DNA from 3 places in the Rhodococcus mengyinensis genome. Region 3 is predicted to be linked to each of the others. Evidence: riboswitches for the same ligand, from Rfam matches in the RefSeq annotation. Region 3 holds a riboswitch; each other region holds the start of a gene.

Region 1 (4,915 bases), on a different contig from region 3:
GGCCGTGACCGGCACCCAGGTCGTACGACGCCTCCAGGCACTTGGTGACCCATTCCTTGCCGAACGCCACCGCATCGGGCACGGACCACCCGTGGGCGAGCGCGCTCGCGATGGCGGCCGCGAGGGTGTCGCCGCCGCCGTGGTCGTTGCCGGTGTCGATGCGGGGACTGCTGAACTCGAGGAACCTGTCGCCGTCGAACAGCAGATCGGTGCTCGACGCCGACGTCCGGAGATGCCCGCCCTTCACGATCGACCACTGCGCCCCGAGCGCGTGCAGCGCTTCGGCGGCCCGGCGTGCGGTCGCGTCGTCCACTACCTCGATGCCGGTGATCAACCGGATCTCGTCGAGGTTCGGGGTGACCACCGTGGCGATCGGGATCAGCGTGTTCCGCACGGCGTCCAGCGCCTCGGCGTGCAGGAGCGGATCGCCGTGCATCGACGCGCACACCGGGTCCACGACCAGCGGGACCGGTAGGTCGCGGCCGATCCCGACCTCGGTGCACACGGCGGCGACGGCCTCGATGATGGCCGTCGACGCCAGCATGCCCGTCTTCGCTGCCCCGACCCCGATGTCGTCGACGACGCACCGCACCTGCGCGGCCACCGTCTCCGGCGGAATCTCGTGGAAACCGCTGACGCCCACCGAGTTCTGCACCGTCACCGCGGCGACCGCGACGCATGCGTGGACGCCGCACAGCGCCATCGTCCGCGAGTCGGCCTGGATCCCGGCGCCACCGCCGGAATCGGTGCCGGCGATGGTGAGGACTCGGACGGGGGTCTGGCCGTCGGGGGTCAGGGGCAGCAGCTTCACGAAGGGGACCTTACCGATTCTCTGAGGTGACGGACTCGACGGGCAGATACACGCGACCACCTGCGTCGACGAACTCGCTCGACTTCTCGGCCATGCCCGCCTCGATGGCTTCGACCGAATCGAGTCCATGTTGCTGTGCGTACTCGCGCACGTCGGCGGAGATCCGCATCGAACAGAACTTCGGGCCGCACATCGAGCAGAAGTGGGCCGTCTTCGCCGGCTCGGCGGGCAGCGTCTCGTCGTGGAACTCCCGCGCGGTATCCGGGTCGAGGGACAGCGCGAACTGGTCGTGCCAGCGGAATTCGAACCGGGCCTTCGACAGCGCGTCGTCCCGCTCCTGCGCCCGCGGATGCTGCTTCGCGAGATCCGCCGCGTGCGCCGCGATCTTGTACGTGATGACCCCGGTCTTGACGTCGTCCCGATTCGGCAGTCCCAGGTGTTCCTTGGGTGTCACGTAGCAGAGCATCGCGGTGCCGGCCTGCGCGATCATCGCCGCGCCGATCGCGGACGTGATGTGGTCGTACGCCGGCGCGATGTCGGTGGCGAGCGGCCCGAGCGTGTAGAACGGCGCCTCCTCGCACAACTCTTCCTCGAGGCGCACGTTCTCCACGATCTTGTGCATCGGGACGTGCCCGGGGCCTTCGATCATCACCTGCACCCCATGGGATTTGGCGATCCTTGTGAGCTCGCCGAGGGTGCGCAGTTCCGCGAACTGGGCTTCGTCGTTGGCGTCCGCGATGGAGCCGGGACGCAGGCCGTCACCGAGCGAGAACGTGACGTCGTAGCGGTGGAGGATCTCGCACAGTTCGTCGAAGTGGGTGTACAGGAACGATTCCCGGTGATGGGCCAGACACCAGGCGGCCATGATCGACCCACCGCGGGAGACGATGCCGGTGACGCGGCGCGCGGTCAGTGGGATGTAGCGAAGCAGTACACCGGCGTGGACCGTCATGTAGTCGACGCCCTGCTCGCACTGTTCGATCACGGTGTCGCGGTAGATCTCCCATGTGAGCGCGGTCGGGTCGCCGCCGACCTTTTCGAGCGCCTGGTAGATCGGCACGGTTCCCACGGGCACGGGCGAATTGCGCAGGATCCATTCTCGTGTCTCGTGGATGTTCTTGCCGGTGGACAGGTCCATGATGGTGTCTGCACCCCACCGCGTCGCCCACACCATCTTCTCGACCTCTTCCGCGATCGACGACGTGACCGCGCTGTTGCCGATGTTCGCGTTGATCTTCACCGCGAACGCCTTGCCGATGATCATCGGCTCGAGTTCGGGATGGCAGCGGTTGGCCGGGATCACGGCGCGTCCCGCCGCGACCTCGGTGCGCACCGTCTCGGGTGAAACACCCTCGCGTGCAGCGCAATACTGCATCTCGGCGGTGACGACGCCGGCGCGAGCGGCATCGAGTTGGGTGCCCTCCCGGCCGGCGATCCACGGTGCGCGCAGATGCGGCAATCCCGCTTCCAGGTCGATCGTGGCGTCCGCGTCGGTGTACGGACCCGACGTGTCGTACACGTCGAGGTGTTCACCGTTGGTGAGGTGTACGCGCCGGACCGGCACCCGGATGTCGTCGCCCGACAGCAGGTACTGCTTGGTGCTGCCCTCGATCGGTCCCGTGGTGACGGACGTGGCTGTAGATACGTGTGTGCTCATCGATGATGCTCCCTACGCCGGCATTACCCGGACAGGTTCGACGGTCGACGGCCCTAGCCGTCCTCTCAGCCCGCTGGTGCGAGCCCCCGTGGATGTGTAGTTGTCACACAAACTGTAACCGAGATCTCTGTGAGCAATCATTCGGGTGAAACTTGGACAGCGGTTCCCGGCATCGGTATAAAGGGTGATGAACATCACATTTCGATTACGACACATACCCCCAGGAGATAGCCATGCTGACAGACGCGCAGGTTGTGGACGTGATCGACAACGCCGATCAGAACCGATTCGAGCTACGCCTGAGTGGTGACCTCGTCGGGATCCTCGGGTATTTCGACCTCGCGGCCACCCCGCCCGGCGCCGGTGCCGGCGTGGGCGTGGTGGCCGCTCGGCCGCCGGGCCCGAAGAGTCGAGGGCGGCAGGGGCCCGTGGTCTCGTTCATGCACACCGTGATCGTGGAGGACTTCGGCCACCGCGGACTCGCCGCCCTCATGGTGGGTCGCTCCCTCGACCTCGCCCGCGGGTACGGCTGGAAGGTCCGGCCCGTGTGCACGTACGTGCAGCGCTTCGTTTCGGCGCATCCCGAGTACCGCGACCTCGTCGTTCCGGTGGATGGCTGACTGCGGTCGGGCCACGAATCGGGCACTCGTCGGCAACGAAACGGTTCCGGGAGCGGCGATTCCGCTCGCGAGGATGCCGCCTTACTGATTCCATGAGTGGCATGGATCACATTTCGAACAGTTCCGAGTCGTCGGGGAACATCACGGCCACTGATGCTCGCGTGCTCGACAACCCTGCCCATGAACGATTCGATCTGTGGCTGGGGGACGAGTTGGTCGGCATCCTCGGCTACCGGGACGAGGACGACATTCCCGGATTCACCGCGAAGCCGGGCGAGGTGGTCGCGTTCATGCACACGGTCGTCAAGGAAGAGTTCGGTGGGCGCGGGCTGGCCGCGGTCCTCGTGGGCGAGGCGCTCGGCTCGGCGCGTCGGCGCGGCTGGAAAGTGCGTCCCATCTGCACGTATGTCCAGCGCTACTTGGCGCTAAATCCTGAGCACCTCGACGTCCTGGTTGCCGAGTAGCCCCACTCGCGAGAGCGCTGCTCTTGCCATCTGCGACTCTGCTGTGAATACTGCTCTGCATAGAGAGCGGTGCTCACAATGGAGGAGTCGTCATGACCGTGTCGGATCGGATCGAGAGTCGTATCGGGGTCGCACGGATCTGCGCCGCGGCGCTGTTCGCCCTCGCCGGCGTCCTGTTCGTCGTGTACCCCTTAGTGCGGCCCTACGCAGCGGGCGGGGCGCCGGACGGGCGGGCCGAGTTCGCCTCACCGTCGTGGCTCGTCGCACACCTCGCCGCGGTCGGCGGATTCATCGCGTTCGGGCTTGCGCTCGTCGCGCTCAGCGGACTGCTGAAAGGGACGGGCGGTGAACGGGCGGCGGTGGTCGCGGTGGCGGCGTCGTGGATCGGGATAGGGCTGACGCTGCCCTATTACGGGGCCGAAACGTTCGCGCTGCACGCCCTGGGCGGCAGCGACCTCGACGAGAATGCGGTCACAACCCTCACCGAAAGCGTGCGGATGGGGGCGGCGCAGGCGACGCTGTTCGCCACCGGTCTGCTCCTCGTCGCGGTCGGCGCAGCCGCTGCCGCCGTGGCGATCGCCCGGTCCAGGCTACTCGCCGGGTGGGCGGGGATCCCGATGGCAGTGGGGTTCGCGCTGTTCATCCCGCAGTTCTACGTCGCCGCCCCACTGCGCATCGGGCACGGAGTGCTCATCGGATTCGGGTGCGCGGTTGTGGCGCTCGGTGTGCTGCGTTCTCAGTCGCCGAGGTCGACGATGACCGGCGCATGATCGCTGGCGCCCTTGCCCTTGCGTTCGTTGCGGTCGATCTCGGCCTTGTCGACGCGGCCGGCGAGGGCGGGCGAACCCAGCACGAAGTCGATGCGCATTCCCTGCTTCTTCGGGAACCGCAACTGGGTGTAATCCCAGTAGGTGTAGACACCGGGACCGGGGGTGTGCGGCCGGACGACGTCGGCGAATCCGGATTCGACGAATGCCTGGAACGCCTCACGCTCGGGTGCGGACGTGTGCGTCTTGCCTTCGAACAGCGCCGGATCCCAGACGTCCTCGTCGGTGGGGGCCACGTTCCAGTCGCCGACCAACGCGATCTGCGCGTCCGGGTTCTGCCCCAGCCACCCGACCGCGTCGGTGTGCAACTTCGCCAGCCAGTCGAGCTTGTACGTGTAGTGCGGATCGGTCAGCTCACGACCGTTGGGGACGTACAGGCTCCAGATGCGGACGCCGTTGCACGTGGCGCCGATGGCGCGGGCTTCCTGCGCGGGCGCGACCTCCGGGTCCTTGTGGAAACCGGGCTGATCCTCGAACCCGATCTGCACGTCCTCGAGACCGACGCGGGACGCGATCGCGACGCCGTTCCACTGGCT
Region 2 (4,915 bases), on a different contig from region 3:
TCACCAGCGGGTCGAACAGGCCGACGTCGATCATGATTCCGAAGAAGATGATCGCGAAGAACAGCAACGCGGCCGTCGGTGCCAGCGCCTTGATTCCGTCGGTGATCATGTCGCCGATGCCGAGGCCCGCTCCGGCCGCGATCCCGAATGCGACCGGGACGGCGATCAACCCGACCACGGGAGTGGCCCGTTTGGACATGATCAAGAACATGAACACGGCCACCATCAGAAAGCCGAGTGCTACCAGCATTGCCACTCCTCGTCCGAACTCGCGTCGTGGTGTGATCGCGATAACAGCCAGTGTCGGGGGGAGGGACGCTCACAGTCACTGTTGCGTACTTAGAGAAGGTTGTGTTCTTTGTGGTGGCAACTACGGGCGCCCCCGGAGATGGTCGCGCAGAGTCTCTGTCTCATACTCCGCGCGGAACAGCCCACGCTTCTGCAGGACGGGGATCACCTCGTCGACGAAGTCTGCGAGGCCGTTCGGGTAGAGCGGCGGCATCAGGTTGAAGCCGTCGGCCCCGCCGCGGCGGAACCACATCTCGATCTCGTCGGCGATCGATTCCGGGGTTCCGATCATGGTGCAGTGGCCACCGCCGGCCGCCAACGTGCCCAGCAGCGACCGCACGGTGGGACGGTCCTTCTCGATGATCCGCAGGATCGTGTCGTACCGGCCCTGCGGCCCGGTGAACTCCGACAGCGGCGGCAGCGCGGGAACGGGAGCGTCCAGTTCCCAGGCACTGCAGTCCTGCTGGACGAACATCGACAACTGCGCCAGCGACTGTTCGACGGGCAGGAGCGCGTCGAGTTCCGCCTTCTTCTGCCGGGCCTCCTCGGTGGTCGAACCGACATAGGTCACGAGACCGGGCATCACGGTCACCGCGTCGGCGTCGCGGCCCGCCGCGCGGATGCGCCGCTTCACGTCGTCGTAGTAGCTCTGCGCGGCCGTGAGGTCGTAGGCGACGGCGTAGATGCCCTCGGCGCACCGGGCGGCCAGGTCGCGGCCCTGATCGGACGCGCCCGCCTGGAACAGCACGGGACGACCCTGCGGCGAGTGCGGCACGTTCAGCGGACCGTCCACGAGGAAATGCTTTCCCCGATGCTCGACCGGCTTCACCTTGGCCGGGTCCGCGAAGATGCCGTCCCGGTCGAGCACGAGCGCGTCGGGCGCCCACGAATCCCACAGGGCGAGTGCCACGTCGACGAATTCCGCGGCACGCGAATAGCGTTCGTCGTGCGGCGGCATCTCCTCGAGCCCGTGGTTGCGCGCTTCGGCGTCGAACATCGACGTCACCACGTTCCAGCCGGCGCGCCCGCCGCTGATGTGGTCGAGCGACGCCAGCATCCGGGCGGCGTGGAACGGTGTGTAGAACGTGGTGGACACCGTCGTCACCAGTCCGACCCGCTCCGTCGCCCGCGCCATCGCGGACAGCGCGGTGAGCGGTTCCAGGAACCACATGCCTCCGGACGCGGGGTCGCGCACCGAATGCCCGTCCGCGAAGAACACCGCGTCGAGGCAGCCCCGCTCCGCGGTCTGCGCCAACTCCTCGTAGTAGGCGATGTCGCAGAGTCGCTCCACCTGGGACGAGGGGTGCCGCCACGCGGCGCCGTGGTGCCCGCAGCTGTAGAGGAATGCGTTGAAGTGCAGTTGCCGGACGTCGGTCATGTCAGTCCTTGACCAGTCCGCCGTCGACGACGAGGTTCTGGCCGGTCACCGACCGCGACCACGGGGACGCGAAGAACAGCACCGCGTCGGCGAATTCGTCCGGGGTGGTGACGCGCTGCAGCGGGGTGCCCGCCGCGATGAGGTCGAATACCTCGTCGGGAGTGGCGGCGCTCGCGTCGGTGGTGCGGAGCAGCCCGCCCGAGACCATGTTGACGGTGATGCCGTCGGGACCGAGGTCGGCGGCGAGGGTGCGGGTCAGCGACAGCGCGGCGGCCTTGGCGGCCGTGTAGTCGTGGTACGGGACGACGGGGTTCTGGAACAGGTTGGTGCCGATGTTCACGATCCGGCCGAACCCGAGCGAACGCATGCCCGGCAGCGCGGCCTGCGTCGTGTGCAGCGTCGCCTTCACGCTGCCACGCAGCTGCGAGTCGAAGGACTCCCACGTGATGACGTCCGCCTTGTCGCGTGCGTCGCCGTTGAAGGAGAAGTCGGCGAGCGCGTTGTTGATCACCGTGGTCACCGGGGAGCCGAAGTGCTCCTCCGCCGCGGAGAACAGGGCCGCCACCTGTCCGGCATCGGTGACGTCTGCCCGGAGCGCGACCGCACGGTCCGCGCCCAGGGACGCCGCGAGTTCTTCGGCCGCGTCCCGGCTGTTCCGGTAGTTCACGATCACCCGCGCGTTCTGCGCCGCGAACGACCGCACGATGGCGGCGCCGAGGCCCCGCCCACCGCCGGTCACCAGGACGATCTGCTTGTCGAGCTGCATGCTGTCACCTTCCGTTCGGTCGGCGACGAGACATCGGATGAGCGCATACGGGCGTCTCCGCGACATCCCTTCGCCGGCATTACCCAGTTCAGGTTCGACGGGTCTGTTCTCAGCCGTCCGGCTCGTCGCCGGGCAGCACCCCGTGTCACTGGCCAACAGTGTAAGCGCAATCACCGATTCCAGTTCATAGTTGTGCACAACCTAGTTGTGTGCAACTATTCAGTGGTGACCGACAACCTCACCCTCGACCGCCAGGTGTGCTTCGCCCTGTACTCGGCTTCCCGGGCCATGACGGCGAGATACCGGTCGATGCTCGACTCGTTGGGAGTGACCTACCCGCAGTACCTCGTGCTGTTGGTGCTCTGGGAACGGGACGGCCGCGGAGTACGTGAGATCTGCGACGCCCTCGACCTCGACACCGGCACGCTGTCTCCACTGCTCAAGCGGCTCGAAACCCTGGGCCTGGTCGAACGCCGGCGCTCCTCGGCCGACGAGCGCCGGGTCGGGATCCACCTCACCGAGAAGGGTGCGGCCCTCCGCGCCGCCGCGGAGGGCATCCCCGCCGAACTCGCCGACTCGACGGGAATGGAGATCGACGAACTCGTCGCCCTCCGGGACACCCTGTCGCGGCTCACCGAGTCACTTCACAGCTTCACCACCCCTACAGGAGAGAAGTAACCATGAAGATCGTCTACACCGCCGAAGCCCTCGCGACCGGAGAAGGCCGCAACGGCCACGCCCGCACGTCCGACGGCAAGCTCGACCTGAACCTCGCGATCCCCACCGAGATGGGCGGGTCCGGCGACGGCACCAACCCCGAGCAGTTGTTCGCCGCCGGATACGCGGCCTGCTTCCACTCCGCGCTCCAGTTGGTCGGCCGTCAGGCGAAGGCGAACGTCGCCGACTCGGCCGTCGGCGCCCGCGTCGGCATCGGCCCGACGGACAGCGGCGGATTCGGTCTCGCCGTCACTCTCGAGGTTTCCCTGCCCCACCTGCCCCGCGCCGAGGCGCTCGAGTTGACCGAGAAGGCACACCAGGTGTGCCCCTACTCCAACGCCACCCGCGGCAACATCGACGTCTCCCTCGAGGTCACCGAAGACTGAGCAACCTGACGGGCGTCGCGTCACCCGAACGTGAACTCGACGCCCGTCAGGTCCTCCGACAGCGCCCACAGCGCCCGCGCGGTGTGCTCGTCCCGCGACTTCTTGTTGGAGCCCACCACCTTCGGGTGGCCACGCTGCTCGAACAGGCCGTCCGGCCCGATGTAGCTGCCACCGATCACGTCGGATGCCGTTGCCGCGTACAGCATCGGCAGCGCCCCCATCTCCGCCGACTGCGCGAAGATCCGGTTGCCGACGGCCATCAGCTTGTCCTGCACCGACTCGGTGTGGGCCTGCAGATTGGTCGATGCGTAACCGGGGTGCGCGGCCACCGCTTTGACGGGTGACCCCGCCGCGGACAGCCTGCGCTGCAACTCGTACGTGAACAGCAGATTCGCGAGTTTCGACTGCCCGTACGCGCTCCAGCGGTTGTACTTGCGGCGTTCCCAGTTGAGGTCGTCGAGGTGAATCGTTCCCGCCTGATGTGCCGCACTCGACATCGTGGCGACCCGATCGGTGATCTTGTCGAGCAGCAGGCCGGTCAACGCGAAGTGCCCGAGATGGTTTGTGCCGATCTGCATTTCGAATCCGTCGGCGGTCGTGCGCTGCGGAACCGCCATCACGCCGGCGTTGTTCACGAGCACGTCGACGGACTCGACGCCGGCGGCGAACTCGCGCACCGAGGCGAGGTCGGACAGATCGAGGCGGCGCACCTCGGCGTTGTCACCGATCGACCGTGCGACGACCTCCCCCTTGTGGGTGTTACGGCAGGCCAGCACGACGTGCGCCCCCGCCTTGCCCAGGGCCCGCGCGGCCACCTCCCCCAGACCACTGTTGGCGCCCGTGACGACGAACGTGCGGCCGCTCTGATCGACGATGTCCGAAGCTGTCCACTTGGTCATGGCGTCAACCCTACGGATCTCGGGAGTTGGCGTGAACCTTTCACCACGCCTGCGCTCCGACCAGCGGCAGATTGAGGAAACTCGGCCGATCCGGGGACAACGCGACGTGCTGCGGCTTCAGTTGGCTGTCGGCCAGAATCGGTCCGAGCGGCAGGTATCGGGGGACGCTCCCCGCGTACACGTCGACGCGCAGCCGGTGCCCCGGCGCGAGGACGGCGTCGGTGGGCACGAAGTTGATGTCCACCGGTGTCACTTCACCCGGCACCAGCGGCTGACGCGCGTCCACCGTCAGATAGTGGTGCGGTTCGGTGTAGTCGCCGTTCGCCGACTTGGTGCTCTTCGAATCGTCCACGGCCCGCATGGAAGCGGTGAGCGCACCATTGGTGAGCGGGGTCGACGTGCCGTCCGGTGCGACGTCGTTCAGTGTCACCGCCCAGAATCCGTCCGGGGCGTCGAGCACCGTTTCGAGGTGCAGATTGAC
Region 3 (4,915 bases):
CGTCGACCTGTTCGGACGTCGCCGCACGTCGATGATCTCCGACTGCCTGTCCGCCCTGTCCGTGGCGGCCATCCCGGTGATCGCGAACACGACGGGCCTCACCGTCACGGTGATCGCCGTCCTCGCCGCGATCGGCGCCGCGTTCGATCCGGCCGGAATCGCGGCGCGGGAGTCGATGCTGCCGGCCGCCACGAAGTCCGCGGGCTGGTCACTCGACCGGATGAACAGCCTCTACGAGGCCAACTACAACGTGGCGTATCTCGTCGGACCCGGCATCGGCGGCGTCCTCATCGCCACCGTGGGTGCGGTGAACACGTTGTGGGTCACCGCCGTCGGATTCGTGCTGTCCGTGGTGACCATCGCATTCCTGCGACTGGAGAACGCAGGCAGACCCGACACGTCCACGCGCCCGACGTCCATCTGGCACGGCACGCTCGAGGGCCTGAAGTTCGTGTGGCACAACCGGCTCCTGCGCACGATCGCTCTGGTCGACATGGCGGTGGTCGCGCTGTACATGCCCGTCGAATCGGTGGTGTTCCCGGTGTACTTCACCGAACTCGACAAGCCCGCGCAACTGGGTTCGGTGCTGATGGCGCTCAGCATCGGCGGCGTGGTGGGTGCCCTCGCGTACGGACCGCTCGCGCCGTATGTGTCGCGCAGGATGCTGATGGTGGTGGCGGTGACGGTGCTGGGCGCGGCCATGGTCGCGATGGCGTTCCTGCCGCCGCTGTGGGCGATTCTGGCGCTGGCCCTCCTCCAGGGTCTCGTGTTCGGTCCGGTCGGCCCGATCGCCAACTACGCCATGCAGACTCGTAGTCCGGAGCACATGCGCGGGCGCGTCACCGGGGTCATGACGTCCACCGCGTACGCCGCGGGTCCGCTGGGTTACCTGCTGGCCGGTCCCCTCCTCGACAAGTGGGGAATCCAGCCGACCTTCTTCGTGCTCGCGATCCCGGTCCTGATCATCGGGCTGGCCTGCTTCGCGCTGCCCGTCCTGAAGGAACTGGACGACAAGGTCCCCGTCAGTTGAAGCCCATGACGTCGTTGCCCCACGCGATCCGCATCTCGTGGTCCGGGTCCTTCACGAGGGTGTCCGCGCCGTCGATCAGCAACGTCGAGCGGTTCTCCTCGTCGTAGGGCGCCCAGTGCTTGGACCCGTCCAACGCGGCGGGGACACCGTGCCGCGCGAACGCGAGCCACCGGCGCTGGATCCGGCCCGACACCTCGAGCGCCGTCTTCCGGCCCCCGAGCCAGAACGTCGGGTCGATGTTGAGGGTATCGAAATTGCCGAAGACGTACGGGAGTTCGGTGGCGTGGCCGGCTCCGATCCGTGCGGCCTTGAGCATCGGCGTGGCCTGATCGAACCGGTACATCCATGTCGGCGAGTGCCGGCTGTGGGCGTCGGCCACCCACAGGGCGGGCATCCGGAACGCGGCGTCCCTCGACATCGCGAGCGCGCCCTTCGGCTTTCCGCGGTCCGGATACGCCGACAGGATGTCGGCGAGGCGGGCGGCGGGCAGTTCCGGGTGATCGGCCGCGATCGCCCTCAGCATCTCCTGCACCGAATCCGACGTGACCGGCAGCAGAGGCGATTTCATGAACTTGAAGATCGACGACTCGTCCTTGTTGGAACCGATGATGAGAGGGATGCGGTGGGAGTGCCCCTTCTGGAACGCGGCCACCGGGTAACGGGGCAGGAAGTCGCGGTCCACCACGGGCGCCATCGCGAGCGTGCCCGGAATCCTCGTCGGCACCTCGTTGACGAGCGTGTCGCTGGCCTCGATCACCGTGCGGTACGGAAGGTGCAGCAGGGTGTCGATCTGCGCGGGTTCCACCTCGAGGATGTCGAGGAACTGTTTCGCGACGGTGGCCGCCCGCTCGCTCCCGTAGACCGACGTGGCGGGCGGGCTCTGGGCGATCGCGCGGTGGAACAGCCCCTCCGCGCTCGGACACGTCATCAGCGTGGTGATCGACCCGGCTCCGGACGACTCCCCGAACACCGTCACCTCGTCCGGGTCACCGCCGAACGACGCGATGTTGTCGCGGACCCATTCGAGGGCTGCGACCTGGTCGCGCAGCCCACAGTTGGTCTCGAACACTCGCTCGGCCGTCGAGAACGACGACAGGTCGAGGAAGCCGAGCGCTCCCACCCGGTAGTTGAACGAGACCAGCACGACGTCGCCGATTGTGGACAGGATGCGCCCGTTGTAGATGCCCTGAGCTGCGGTTCCCAGGCAGTAGGCACCGCCGTGGATCCACACCATCACCGGCCGCGGGGTGCCGTCGGGTCTCGGGGCCCAGACGTTGACGGACAGGCAGTCCTCGTCCATCTCGAGTCCCGCGTCGATGGGGACGGCGGTGCCGTGCCCCTGCGGCGCCATCGGGCCGAAGTCGACGCAGTCGCGCACACCCTCCCACGGTGCGGGCGGGGCCGGGGCGCGGAACCGCAGATCGCCGACGGGGGCCGCGGCGAACGGAATGCCCTTCCACGCGTAGACGTCGCCCTCGGGGTAGCCACGCACCTCACCGTCCCGCGCGCGGACGACGAGCGTGTCGCCGGACTTGTCGACCTCCACGGACGAATCTCCTCACGCATCACGTTCCGGGAATCTCTCGCCAAACTACCAACGATGAGCAGGCAGGACCGATCGAACGCGACATAGATCAACAGTGCGCTAACATTCCCGCGTGGCCGCATGGACCGATTCCGAGGGCAGGAGCCTCCTCGACTACCCGCGCCCGTCCGTGGCGGTCGACGTCGCCGTCCTCACCGTCGACGGCCCGGAACTGAAAGTTCTTGTGGTTCCCCGTCGTTCGGGCCGGACCGCCCTCCCCGGCACGTTCCTCCACCAGGGTGAGCGACTGCGGGACGCCGCCGAGCGGTGCCTGCGGATCAAGGCCGGCCTGACGGGCACCGAATTCCATCAGCTGGCGATGCTGGACGATCCCGGCCGCGACGATCGCGGGTGGGTGCTGTCGATGACGCACGGCGCCGCGCTGCCCCGCACGGCACTCCCCCGCGACACGATGTTGGTCACCGTCGACGACGACCGGGTGAGGCAGGACCTGGCGTTCGACCACGCGGACGTCGTCGCCCTCGCCGTCGCCGACCTGAGAGAGCGGTACGCGCGGGCCGTCGACCCGTCCGGCCTGGCCGGCGACACGTTCACGGTGCTCGAACTCCGCCGGGTGTACGAGGTGGTGTTCGGGCGTCCACTGCCGAAGGACTCGTTCCGGCGGCACCTGATGCCGGCCCTCGAGAACACCGGCGACATGGCCGTCGTCGGAACCGGCCGGCCCGCGGAGATCTACCGGCGCGGCCCCGCACCCCTCCCGCCGAGCGCGGCCGCGTTCCTCGCCGGCTGAGCCCCTCCACCGACCCTGGCCTTTCCGCCCGCGGCACGGCCGGTGCTAGGGTCGGCTTGTTCTGACACGGGGTGCTCCGCACGGGCGGGGCTGAGAACACACCCGGGAACCTGCTCAGGTAATGCTGACGAAGGGATGTCAACGTTGTGAATAGCTCTGTCCAAGATGCTGCCGGCGCCGGCCAGCACGCCCGATTCACGGACCACTTGTGGGACCGGACCAAGGTGCTACGCGAGGCGATCGACGAACTCGAGTTCCTGCGCCGCCTCGGCGACGGAACGCTGCCGCTGGACGTGTTCCGCACGTACATCGAGCAGGATTTCCTGTACCTGACCGGGTACGCGAAGGCCCTCTCACTGGTGGCCGCGCACGCGCCGGGCCCGGTCGAGGCCGGCTTCTGGGCGGGCTCGGCCGCGGAGGCCGCCACGGTCGAGGCCGCGTTGCACCAGAATCTGCTGACCAGCGGACGACTCCCCGAGTCGGACGTGGAGCCGCTGCATTCGCCGGCCTGCCTCGGGTACATCTCCTACCTGACGGCCGTCGCCGCCACCGAGCCGTACGCAGTGGCCGCCGCGGCGGTGCTGCCCTGCTTCTGGATCTACGCCGACGTCGGGCACCGGCTCGCGGCGAGCGCCCGTGAGGTGCTCTCCACCGACCCGTCGCACCCGTACGCACAGTGGGTGACCACCTACGACGCGGAGGAGTTCCACGCCGCCGTCGCGAGGGCCCGCGAACTCGTGGACGCGGCGGCCGAGGCCGCGACCGATGCTCAGCGCGAGGCGATGGCGGAGGCGTTCGTGATCGCCAGCCGCTACGAACTCATGTTCTGGGACACCGCTCTCAACAAGCAGGAATGGCCGGCGTCGTGACACTCTTCTCTCGTACCAAGCGCGCTGCCACCGCAGCCGTCGTCCTGGTCTCCGCCCTGTCGCTGCTCACCGGTTGCGCCGGTGACTCCCAGTCCGGCGACACCATCCGGTTCGCACTCGACTGGACACCGAACACCAACCACACCGGCCTGTTCGTCGCCCAGCAGGAAGGCTGGTTCGCGGACGCCGGCCTCGACGTGCAGGTGCTGCCCTACAACGACACCTCGCCCGACACCCTGGTCGACGCCGGCAACGCGGAGTTCGGTGTGAGCTTCCAGAGTTCGGCGACGTTCTCGAAGGCCGCGGGCGCACAGACCACGTCGGTGATGGCTCCGCTGCAGCACTGGGCGACGGGCATCGCGGTGAAGGCGGATCGCGCCGACATCACCCGCCCCCGGGATCTGGACGGCAAGATCTACGCCGGGTTCGCGGACCCGGACGGCGAGGAGACGCTGAAGCAGATCATCCGCAACGACGGCGGCAAGGGCGAATTCACCACCGTCACGCTCGGCACCTCGGCCTACGAGGCCGTGTACTCCGGCACCGCCGACTTCACCGTCTCGTTCTTCGGCTGGGAGGGCATCGAGGCCGAGCACCAGGGCACGCCGATGCGTTACTTCCACTACACCGACTACGGCTTCCCGGATGCGTACGCGCTCGTCATCGAGGGCAACGAGCAG

Evidence for each region. A riboswitch is a leader RNA that binds a small molecule or an ion and turns the genes downstream of it on or off. The one in region 3 is predicted to bind thiamine pyrophosphate.
Region 1: linked by a shared signal. The riboswitch ahead of thiC (phosphomethylpyrimidine synthase ThiC) and the one ahead of ACNJ7E_RS35910 (TenA family protein) in region 3 are both predicted to bind thiamine pyrophosphate.
Region 2: linked by a shared signal. The riboswitch ahead of ACNJ7E_RS05625 (3-oxoacyl-ACP reductase) and the one ahead of ACNJ7E_RS35910 (TenA family protein) in region 3 are both predicted to bind thiamine pyrophosphate.

Annotation. Positions count from the first base shown of each region.
Region 1 covers NZ_JBLWIT010000009.1:22,965-27,879, reverse strand. Annotated here, with positions in the region: gene thiD (bifunctional hydroxymethylpyrimidine kinase/phosphomethylpyrimidine kinase) at 1-811, opposite strand, end outside; gene thiC (phosphomethylpyrimidine synthase ThiC) at 822-2,468, opposite strand; TPP riboswitch at 2,461-2,568, opposite strand; gene ACNJ7E_RS00520 (GNAT family N-acetyltransferase) at 2,702-3,088, shown strand; gene ACNJ7E_RS00515 (GNAT family N-acetyltransferase) at 3,190-3,552, shown strand; gene ACNJ7E_RS00510 (hypothetical protein) at 3,645-4,322, shown strand; gene ACNJ7E_RS00505 (exodeoxyribonuclease III) at 4,289-4,915, opposite strand, start outside.
Region 2 covers NZ_JBLWIT010000038.1:191,963-196,877, forward strand. Annotated here, with positions in the region: gene ACNJ7E_RS05615 (CitMHS family transporter) at 1-250, opposite strand, end outside; gene ACNJ7E_RS05620 (LLM class flavin-dependent oxidoreductase) at 371-1,666, opposite strand; gene ACNJ7E_RS05625 (3-oxoacyl-ACP reductase) at 1,668-2,432, opposite strand; TPP riboswitch at 2,481-2,585, opposite strand; gene ACNJ7E_RS05630 (MarR family winged helix-turn-helix transcriptional regulator) at 2,658-3,110, shown strand; gene ACNJ7E_RS05635 (organic hydroperoxide resistance protein) at 3,113-3,535, shown strand; gene ACNJ7E_RS05640 (oxidoreductase) at 3,556-4,434, opposite strand; gene ACNJ7E_RS05645 (CocE/NonD family hydrolase) at 4,475-4,915, opposite strand, start outside.
Region 3 covers NZ_JBLWIT010000140.1:51,601-56,515, forward strand. Annotated here, with positions in the region: gene ACNJ7E_RS35895 (MFS transporter) at 1-1,030, shown strand, start outside; gene ACNJ7E_RS35900 (carboxylesterase/lipase family protein) at 1,023-2,576, opposite strand; gene ACNJ7E_RS35905 (NUDIX hydrolase) at 2,689-3,366, shown strand; TPP riboswitch at 3,424-3,519, shown strand; gene ACNJ7E_RS35910 (TenA family protein) at 3,513-4,235, shown strand; gene ACNJ7E_RS35915 (ABC transporter substrate-binding protein) at 4,220-4,915, shown strand, end outside.